3 regions of the Thainema salinarum CENA647 genome follow, and region 1 is predicted to be linked to each of the others. Evidence: predicted binding sites of a transcription regulator. Region 1 holds the regulator's gene; each other region holds the start of a gene.
The links. The regulator NtcA, encoded in region 1, controls nitrogen genes in cyanobacteria. The targets are predictions, from matches to a motif close to TTTGTANNNNNNNNTACAAA.
Positions count from the first base shown of each region.

Region 2: AC286M_RS25830 (acetamidase/formamidase family protein) is a predicted target of NtcA. The motif match lies at 2,244-2,263, and genes of this name have one in related genera.
Region 3: AC286M_RS04820 (DUF4278 domain-containing protein) is a predicted target of NtcA. The motif match lies at 1,654-1,673, and genes of this name have one in related genera.

Region 1 covers NZ_JBYJZJ010000022.1:752,165-755,759, forward strand. Annotated here, with positions in the region: gene AC286M_RS10095 (DUF3084 family protein) at 1-790, opposite strand, end outside; gene ntcA (global nitrogen regulator NtcA) at 1,012-1,683, opposite strand; gene fabI (enoyl-ACP reductase FabI) at 2,109-2,885, shown strand; gene AC286M_RS10110 (DUF3465 domain-containing protein) at 3,033-3,500, shown strand.
Region 2 covers NZ_JBYJZJ010000022.1:4,360,873-4,364,467, reverse strand. Annotated here, with positions in the region: gene AC286M_RS25835 (cation diffusion facilitator family transporter) at 1-835, opposite strand, end outside; gene AC286M_RS25830 (acetamidase/formamidase family protein) at 1,012-2,055, opposite strand; gene AC286M_RS25825 (2'-5' RNA ligase family protein) at 2,361-2,927, opposite strand; gene AC286M_RS25820 (YciI family protein) at 2,986-3,252, shown strand; gene smpB (SsrA-binding protein SmpB) at 3,283-3,595, shown strand, end outside.
Region 3 covers NZ_JBYJZJ010000015.1:692,046-695,640, forward strand. Annotated here, with positions in the region: gene ald (alanine dehydrogenase) at 1-1,008, shown strand, start outside; gene AC286M_RS04815 (hypothetical protein) at 1,113-1,514, opposite strand; gene AC286M_RS04820 (DUF4278 domain-containing protein) at 1,872-2,096, shown strand; gene AC286M_RS04825 (FG-GAP-like repeat-containing protein) at 2,286-3,560, opposite strand.

The DNA of each region.
Region 1 (3,595 bases):
GCTCAACCCGAAATACACCCGAAGCCAAGACCTGATTGCGAGCCAGTGCCACATTGCCTTGACGCAGTCCTTGTGCTTCTTGCTCCAGCCGTCTAACCTCGGTCGATAGATAATCCTGCTGGGCTTCCAGTTCTTCCAGTAAGTTTTTCTGACGTGCGATCGCAGTATCTCGTTGGCCAATTTCGCGATCGCGCTCCTCAATCAGCGCCCGAATTTCCCGTTCCCGCTCAATCAATGCCTGTCGTTCCGTCTGAAGCTGCTGGACTTCCTGCTGTAGCTCCTGCTCCTGCTGAGAGAGCTGACGCAGTTGACGTTGGGCTTGACCATAGCTGCGCTCGCTCTGCTGTAGCTCTGTTTGAGTCTGACTAAGCTGTGCCTGTGTCTGTTGCTGACGCTCTACTGCCGCGTTGAGTGAACTATTAATTTCTTGCAGCCGCTGCTGCGCCTTCTTTTGACGACTCTGGGCTTCTTCTAGTTCATCTTCGATTCGCTCGCGATCGCGCTGCACCTGCTGGAGATCCGTCTGTGCCTCCCGCAGATCCGTCTGCACTTCTTCGAACTCAAAAACGCCTTTGCGAAGCTGGCTGCTGACGGCAAATAAAATTCCCAGAGTAGAGGCCGAAATCAAGCTGCCTGTTATGACGCTAACCAATGTCGCAGTCTGCCGTGGACGCAGATTGAACAGGGTAAGCCGAGCTTTTCCCACCTTCATGCCGATGCGATCGCCCAATGTTGCGATCACACCGCCAAGAATGAGAATAGCCACAATCAGGACGTACCCTATGGTCATGGAAGAGTTTAGTTAACCTACAGCAACAGCCTGTTCAATCGACGCAATGGACGTAGTGTCAGGATCTCGGCTTCAATCTATACGTGAGATATAGCCACGTTCCTCTACCAGCATAGGTTTAAATGCCAAGCTTCGGGGTCAATTGCGAACAAGCTCACTGTAGAACAAAAAGGCAACGACAAATCAGTGTTGCGCTGATCGATAAACAAATGACGCACAGGCTACGTAAACTGCCGACTCAAAATGACAGGATTGTGTACAGTAATCTTTTTCTTGTGAATCGAAATCATCTCATCTTGGCGCAAATCACCTAACAGGCGGGTCACCGTTACGCGAGTTGAACCGATCGCTTCTGCGATCGCTTGATGGGACAGCTTGAGATCGATCGTAATACCGTCTTTGCTGGGTACGCCAAAATCGCGACAGAGAATCAGCAGGAAACTGACTAGCCGTGATCCCATATCCCGATGGGCGAGGGTCTCAATCATCATCTCGGTTTGCAAAATTCGCGAGGATAGACCTTGCAGCATGAGCATGGCTAATTCCGGATGCTCACCCAGGGCCTTGGAAACCTGCTCAATCGGCACCGATAGCAGTTCCACTGGAGTAAAGGCGACAGCATGGTAGAACCGATCCGAACGATTGCCCGTAATCAGTGACAGAACACCAAACACGCTATTTTCTCGCAATAGCGCTACGGTAATTTCTTCTCCCGCTTCATAGACCCGCGAGAGCTTGACTGCGCCTTTTAATAAAAAGTAGACGCGCTCAGCCGGATCGCCTGGGAAAAAAATGGTTTTACCTCGTTCAAATGACTCAACTACCGGTGGAAAAATACCGCCGCTGAGCTGCTTAAATAAATCCGCGAGTGGTCGCTCTTGCGTCACTACCATACCTCTTTGCCCTACCACCTGTTTGTGCTGGTTTTACGTATTTACCCACACGTATGGGACGAAACAGACCGTCTGTATCAACGCCTATATATTAGACCCACTAAAACCTACTCTTGAAACACTTTTTTGTGATAAATGCTACATATTCTTAAGGATAGGGATTGATTTTCTAAGGTTTTCTCGGTTTACGCCAATAATTCACCTCAATCATAAGCGGAGAAACTGGATTATGTGTGGATATTGCCATCCCTTGTCACTCTGAGAGTGCGCAATGAGTTGCAAGTAGTTGGTGCGCATCGCCCGACTACTGAGCCACTCTTCTGACCAAATGATTTGCGATCGCGATCGCTCACGAATTGATGAGCTGGCATGAGAGGATTGGGAACAGACGTTGACTATTGAACTACAGACATAAACGGACGACCATGCTAAATCTCTCAGGGAAAAACGCGTTTGTTACGGGTATTGCCAATAATCGTTCCATTGCTTGGGGCATTGCCCAACAGCTCCATCAAGCCGGGGCCAATTTAGCCATTACCTACTTGCCGGACGAGCGGGGTCGTCATGAAAAGAAAGTGGCTGATCTGGTTGAATCGCTCAATCCTGACCTGTTTCTCCCCTTAAATGTGCAGAACGATGAGCAAGTAACTGCGGCATTTGATGCGGTAAAGGAAAAGTGGGGACGAGTTGATATTTTGGTTCATTGCCTTGCGTTTGCCAATCGGGATGACCTGACGGGCAACTTTGTGGATACCTCTCGCACCGGATTTCAAACCGCGCTAGATATTAGTGCTTATTCTCTGGTGCAGTTGGCTAATGCCGCTAAGCCGTTGATGACCGAGGGCGGCAGTATCGTTACTCTGACCTATCTAGGCGGCGTCAAAGTAGTTCCGAACTACAACGTGATGGGCATCGCTAAAGCTGCACTAGAGATGAATGTCCGCTATCTAGCCGCCGATCTAGGCCCAGCCAATATCCGCGTCAACGGCATTTCGGCTGGCCCGATTCGCACGCTGGCCTCTTCTGCCGTTGGTGGCATTCTGGACATGATTCACCATGTTGAAGCCACAGCGCCCCTGCGCCGCACTGTAACCCAAAAAGAAGTGGGCAATGCAGCCGCTTTTCTCTGCAGCGATTTGGCCAGTGGGATTACCGGACAAATTCTCTACGTGGATTCTGGCTACGAAATTATGGGCATGTAAGATCGTACGTTCACGGTTGCCGCGACTAAGTTGAATTGGCTACAACTGGAACGCATAAATCGTCAGCAGAGAAGGATTTGCGATCGCAGATCCTCCTCTGCTGATCCTCAATTCATCAACATTCATCAACTCATCAACCAACCTGACATGACGGATTTAAAGCGGGCTATTCCTCAAGTTATCGCCTTGGCGGCAGTTGCGATCGCGCCGATCGCTTGTGCCTTCACCAGCCCACCATCGCATCAATCCCTAGCGCAGTCTCCATCAGCGATTGCCCAAGCCAGCGAACAGGTCATTCTGGATGCCTACGCTCAGCATGCGTCCAACGTCATGGTAGAAGCCGCAGGTCAAGTTGATCGGTTGCTATCAGATGATTTAGAGGGTTCCCGTCATCAGCGCTTCATCGTTCGCCTCTCGTCTGGACATACGGTTCTCATCAGCCACAATATTGACCTTGCACCCCGGATTGATGCTCTGCGTCAAGGAGACACAGTGCGATTTCGGGGAGAATACGAGTGGAACAGTCAAGGCGGAGTGGTGCACTGGACACATCATGATCCCAATGGCTCTCATCCCGGAGGCTGGATCGAGCATCAAGGGCAACGCTACGAATAATGCCGACCAATGGTGCTACGGATAATACTCCACCACCGTTACGGATCAGCCCGCACGAATGGTGCAGCTAGCGCGATAGGATAGATCCTGAGAGC
Region 2 (3,595 bases), 3.6 Mb from region 1:
GTAGCTCCTGCAACAGCCGATCACGTGCTGCTGCATTTGTCAGTTCAACCACTAAATGAGCTGAGAGCCGATTGTGATCCGGTGCAATTGCCGACAAATGCAGATTTTCGACTCTGATGACTCCCGGTGCTGATGCCAATAGCGCTTCTATCTCGCTGACATTCAGCTCTGTAAGGGGCTTCTCTAGCAAAATATCAAGACTCTGACGCACGAGAGGCATGGCTCCTGTGACAATCAAAGCTGCAACCACGAGACTAATCGCACTGTCAGCCCATGTCCAGCCCAAAACATAAACTGCGATCGCAGCTACAATTACCCCTAGCGATCCCAGAGCATCCGCCACCACGTGCAAAAATGCTCCTTTGAGGTTGAGATCAGAATGGCTATGGTCGTGTAGCAGCGCAATATTGAACAGGTTAACAACCAGTCCCAGCATTGCGGTCACCAGCATTGGTAGTGCCAGAACTTCAACTGCGGGAGCCTGCAACCGCTCAATTGCTTCCCAACTCACCCAGAGGGCAACGGCTATCAGTCCCAAGCCGTTGAGCAGTGCCGCCAGAATCTCAACTCGGCGATGGCCAAAGGGAGCTGGTGCAGAAGCGGTTCGTCGCCCCAGCCAGGTTGCCAGCAGGGCAATACCCAGGGCCGCGCAGTCGGACAGCATGTGTCCAGCTTCAGCCAGCAGCGCTAAACTACCGCTTGATACACTCATCACCAGCTCAATGACTGAAAATCCACCAATCAGCGCCAGCGCAGTTAGCAGTAAACGAGTCTTCTGATTCTGATCAACCGAAGCGTGCTGGGTACAGCCACAATTTGCAGAATGGACAAACATCAAGCCAACCTAATCGTTAACCGTTATCAATAAAATCCGGCGTTGCTTAATCTGGGTATGAATTGTGATGTGGGGACACCCCACATCACAATTCATACTTAAAATCAGCAATTCCAAACATCCTGTAGGGGCAAATGCCTCGCCCCTACGTAACAGCAATGGATTCAGAAGCTGACTTACGAACCAGGAACGGTTTCTTCCAGCACCTTGAATCGCTCTTTAGGAATCACGCTGTGAATCCCCTTGACGATATCCACTACCTGTGACACCTCAAAATCGATGCCCGCGCTGGCGTAGAGTAATGCATCCGGCTTAGTCAGACCATAGTTCTCATTCATGATGCGTAAGTATTCACGCACAGACTTCTTCATGGCTTCGTCGAGGTCTTCATCTAGACCGACCGCAATCCAGGCATCTTCCGTCTCACCCATTGGGGCAGGTAGCTCCATGTCCTTGTGCAACGTCAGTTCAAAGGTTGGCGTCAGCGAACACTCAATTGCGGTTAGAGCAACTTCACCATTTCCTTGGGCACAGTGCGGATCGCCTGCATAAAAGAGTGCGCCTGGTACCTGTACTGGCAGGTATAAGCTGCTGCCCTCACCCAGATGCTTAATGTCCAAATTGCCACCATATAGACCCGGTGGCACGGAGTTAGCCGTTTGCTCGGTGTCGGCAGGGACAACGCCCATGAGTCCTATAAACGGCTTCAGCGGGATTTCCAGATCAGACAAACCATTGCTGGGTTTGAAAATACCGACATCCTTGGTCATCTCAATTGGAATAACCTTGGTATAGATGGGATCGCCATTTTCAGGATATTCTCCTGGCAATGAACCCTTGCCGTGACGATTCGAGATGACGCCGTAGGGCACCCGGTAGTCAATGTTGACGGTTTTGATCTCCAACACGTCACCCGGTTCTGCGCCTTCAACATAGATAGGGCCTGTGATGACATGGGGGCCAGGACCAGACTTGGTGACAGTGGACTTGATGGTGATTTGATCCGGTAGGATGTCGTCTTCTTTGATACCACCCTTGGTCAAGAACTCAACAGTGTCACCTTGGTCGGGCAGGATACCTTCATGGGAAACCGTTTCCATGGTGATTTGATCGCCTGACTGAATGGTCAAAATAGGCGCACTGTCAGGCTTAAATAATTCTCCCCAGATCACATTTTCGGGAGTAGATTTAACCTCATAGGTGTGGTTTGTTGCCCACACGGGTGAAAACTGAACCAATCCGACTGTGGCGAATAGAGCGAGCAGTAGTGCTCCACCTGCAAGCTGCCAAGACCGCCGAACAGACCGGAATTTCCGAAGCTTATGTGAACGCCTTATAACTTTCATACTTGTCCAATAGACATACAAGCTAAATGTAAAGATAAGTAAATAGTCTTTTGAACCCTGTGATTGTTACTTAGGCTACAAAGCTCATTCGCTCTACGGAAAGTATCAGTAAACGTTGATTTTTATAGATAACCCAGCTTCACCACCGCAGATTTTGCGGCTACGGCTGTCGGTATGAACTACTGAACGGCCTCAAGCTGAAAATTCTCATAGACTGTCCAGCGTTGGCCATCGTGCAGCAAGAGCGTCAGTGCAGAGGCCATAAACTCAAATTTCAGTTCGCGATTTTCAAATTCTGGCCAGGCGATGCGAAAGCTGGCGGGTTTGAGATCGCGGAATGCCACGGTCATGTGCGGCGCAAAGGGTCGCTTTTTTGAAACCGGATGGACAATGTCCAGCGTCTCTTCTAAATGCGCCATCAGGTTGCGCTGGAGTTCCAAAAGTTCCGAACTGCGCACCACGTCGATATAGATTACCCGAGGTGGAAATGCGCCAAAGCCTGAAAGCTGAATGAGCAGTGATGAGTGACGGCTAGCAAATACCTGAAGCTGATGCTTAACCTGATCAATTTCTGCGAATGTCCACTCAAACGGCGGTTGCAGCGTAATGTGCGGTGGCGATCGCAACGCCGCTTTACTGGAATAGCGATCGCAAAATTCCTGCTTAATTTGGGTCGCATAGTCCTGAATCGGTGGCGGTGGCAGCAGGGCAATAAAGAATCGACGGGGGCTGTTCGGATCAGTCACGGGCAATTGCCTAAAATAGGAGGGCTAAAGTTTTCAAGAATACGAAAGAACTAAATCTATGCCGTGGTTTGTCAAAATTGAGCGGGGCATTGTCAACAAATCAGAATTTGATCAGTATGTGCCAGAGCACAAAGCCTATGTCCGTCAGCTCATTGAGCAGGGACATGAGGCTAAAACGGGGTATTGGGCCGAATATGGTGGCGGTATGCTGTTATTTAAGGCGGCATCGTTAGATGAAGCCAAACAGATCGTAGAACAAGACCCGCTGATTAAGCACCACTGCGTAGAGTACGAACTGCATCAATGGTGCATTGTCGTAGAGTAGTAGTAGAGCATCCCTTAGGACGATTCAAACATGGCCGATCAGAGTCGCGGATCCAAAACCATTGCCGATAATCGGCAGGCCCGCTTTCAGTACGAAATTCTGGAAACTTATGAAGCTGGGGTTGAACTGCTCGGCACCGAAGTAAAATCCATCCGGGCAGGGCGGGTCAATCTGAAGGATGGCTATGCTTACATCCGGGACGGCGAAGCATGGCTCAGCAACGTCCATATTTCGCCCCACAAGAGCGCCAGTGAGGCATTTAACCACGAGCCACGCCGCAATCGTAAGCTGCTGATGCATCGTGATGAAATCAACAAGCTAATCGGCAAAACCGAGCAGAAGG
Region 3 (3,595 bases), on a different contig from region 1:
CGTGGTGCGGGGGTCGGTTCTGGTTTTACCGATCAGGAATACATCCAAGCTGGGGCAACCTTGGTGACTGATCCTGCGATCGCATGGAGTCAGGCGATGGTCGTCAAGGTAAAGGAACCGCAGCCATCGGAATATCAGTACTTCCGTAAAGATTTAATTCTATTTACCTATCTACACCTAGCGGCTGAGCCGGAGCTGACCAAAGCTTTAGTTGAAAGTGGTGTACATGCGATCGCATATGAAACGGTGATGACCGCTGATGGTAAGCTGCCGCTGCTGACGCCCATGAGTATTATCGCTGGTCGCTTGTCCGTTCAGTTTGGTGCCCGTTACTTAGAACGCCAGCAGGGCGGTCGCGGTGTGCTGCTGGGCGGCGTTCCCGGTGTGGCTCCCGGTCGCGTGGTCATCCTGGGTGGCGGTGTGGTCGGCACGGAAGCGGCTAGAATTGCCGTTGGCATGGGTGCTCAGGTACAAATTATCGATCTGAATGTCGAGCGCCTATCTTATCTAGAAACGATATTTGGTTCTCGGGTTGAACTGCTCTACAGCACGCAGGCTCAAATTGAGGCATCTGTGCCAAATGCGGATCTGCTGATTGGTGCGGTACTCGTACCGGGACGCAAAGCTCCGACGCTGGTGAGTAAGGAACTGGTCGCGAAAATGAAGCCCGGTTCTGTGATCATTGACGTAGCGGTGGATCAGGGTGGCTGTATCGAAACCCTGCGGCCCACGTCTCACAGCCAGCCGACCTATATTGAATCCGGTGTGGTTCACTTTGGCGTTCCCAACATGCCCGGAGCGGCACCCTGGACAGCAACGCAAGCGTTAAACAATGCCACGCTGCCCTACATGCTGAAGCTTGCCAATAGCGGTTTAGATGCGCTAGTCACTGACAGCGCACTACGCCAGGGACTCAATATTTCCAAAGGAGAAATTGTCCATCCAGCAATCCAAGCTGCTTTTCCCGACTTAGCAGACCGCAAAGTAACGCAAAGTGCTCTGAATTAAAGCTTTACACTAGCTAGCAACATCTCGTTTAACCCTTATATGACTATGCATGCGGCGGCAGGTCAGCCTTCTGCCGCATAGTTTTTCCAATAACAGCGGTTCAACTAATCCCCACTGCTCGGTTCCCGCTGCACAACCGTCCCACTGTCGAACAATTCACCATTGCGGGTTAGGGAGCATTGCGATGTTGTGTTGTTTGGCACAAACAGCGCCCATTGGTTTTCACCCCGCTCATTGCTGTAAGTATAGCCCTCTGGATTTGGTTCCCGGATAGCAGATGTGTCTAGGAACACTACATTGTCTGAGCGGTCATAGAGCCTAAGTTTGAGCGTACTATCTGGAGCCTCTGGATCACCACTGCGATAGACATTCATCGCCAGTTGGCCACCATCACAGTAGGCAATGGTGAAATCTGCATTGGCGCGATGAACAATCAGTACGCTGCCTGCCACTATTCCAGTTGCAGCAACTCCCAGACCAATAAAGCGTTTAGATAAATTGAACATAAAACTAACTGGATTCTGATGTGAAACAGGTATCTAAACCTCAGAATTGTTTAAGCCTGATGTTTGGATGAATCTACACATTACCTATTTTTTTGCCTAAAAATATTAAAAAAAGTAAATATGTTCGGATGAATCTATTTTTGTTGATAATGACGCAAATGGCTCGTCTGGAGAGAGTTTCAGCGTCCTTGTTAACTCCTCAGTTATCTTCTCGCTTAATAACCTAAACGTCGGTGGTTTAGTCCTAAACAAGTTGGCACACTGAGCATGTTCGAACAGATGGGTCGGTGATCAAGGTGTATTGTGCACCGACTCATTTTCCTAGCCCCCACTATGTTCGTTTAGGAGTTTAAAATCATGACTTTAACGTATCGCGGTTGTCGTTATCAGCCTCAAGTAGCCCCCCTACCGATGGTTAAAAGCGAAACCGAAGTTGCGATGGCCTATCGCGGCATCCCCTCTACTGTGAAGCAGTACGAGTTCCAAACGTCCAAGCTAACCAATCCAAACTGGCGCACCATGCGTTTTTTGGGCAAAGTATATCTGGCAGCACCAACACAGATTATGGCGATCGCGCAGTAGCTGTTTTGGCGTAAAAGATAGATAAGGTAAATCAGGTAAATCAGGTAGATAAAGAAGGTGCGATCGCACCTTCTTTACCTGTTTACACAAAAACACCAAATCCAGAGTAGGCATGATGCCGCCGCAATTGCGGCGGCATCATGCTCTGCCTGAGCTTTACCTAGAGGATAGCCGTTTTACAACTAGCGCTTAAGCAACTAATTGCATACCAGCATCAGCCATTGAGGGCGTCAGATCTCCAGCCTGGCCGACTGAAGGCTGACCAAGAATCGGATCGGTGAGTTGGTCTCCTGTACCATTGCCATTGAAGCCACCTGTAGAGCCCAGATCCACATCAGGCACTGGAGTAGTAGGCGTAGTGGGTACAATATCCGGATCTAGATCAACTGAAGGCTGAGTAGGATCTTGACCGCCGATGATATCGCCACCAATATCGCCACCAACGTCAGGGTTAGTGATGATGTCGATATCTCCACCAACCACAGGCTGATTCGGATCTTGACCGCCGATGATATCGCCACCAATGTCACCACCGTTATCACCACCGATGACACCGCCATCACCGTCGCCGCCCATATCAGGGTCAGTTACACCGGAAGCAAGCCCTTGATTCTCGTACCAAATCAAGGAATTATTACCAGCAACCAGCAGATCGGCATCGGTATCACCATCTACATCGGCTGAAATGATGGAGGTTGCACCTGTAATCCCTGTCGAGAGCAAGTTTGCTTCAGAAAAGGTTCCAGTGCCGTCTTGATTTTCGTACCAGCTAATCTCACCTGTGGTCGTGGACGCTGACAGCACATCTGCATCACCGTCGCCATCGATATCCGAAGTGAAAACGGTTTCAGGATTAACAGCCGTATTTGTAATGACATTGGCAGTCCAGGTCGTACCATCGCCATTGGCATTTTCATACCAAGTAATGGTGTTGTTAGTTGGTGACGAAGAGAGGGCATCGGCATCACCATCACCATCGATATCAGCAGCAAGAATAGAACTTGCGCCAAAAGCGGTATCGGAAATCGTGGTTTGAGCGTCGGAGCTGAAGAAAACGTTTGCCATATCGTCGTTCAGAATGATTCCAGTTTGTTGTTCAGTTGCGATGATTGCTTCACTTGAAGAAGCATTGGAAAGAGTGACGTTAAACAAATCCGCGTTTTGCAGTCCGGGTTGCTCAACTTCTGGGATTTCATCACCCGCCACCTCGACCGTAATTGTCTGGACTGCTTCTCCCGCAGCAAAGGTAACTGTTCCACTCGGAAATGTACCGCCAAAGTCACTTTCATCTGCAGGCAGTTCCCCATCTACAACTGCCGTTAGCACCGGGCTATTGACCGTGTAGTCTACTGTTAACTCATTTGTCGTATCGCCAGTGCGTACAACCTGAAATGTAAACGGTGTAGTGCCGCTATCGCCTTCTAGTTGTACAGCGTTTTGGGCGAAAAGGTACACGTTAGACATTGCTTTTTTCCTTAATTAAGACAAATTTTGACAGC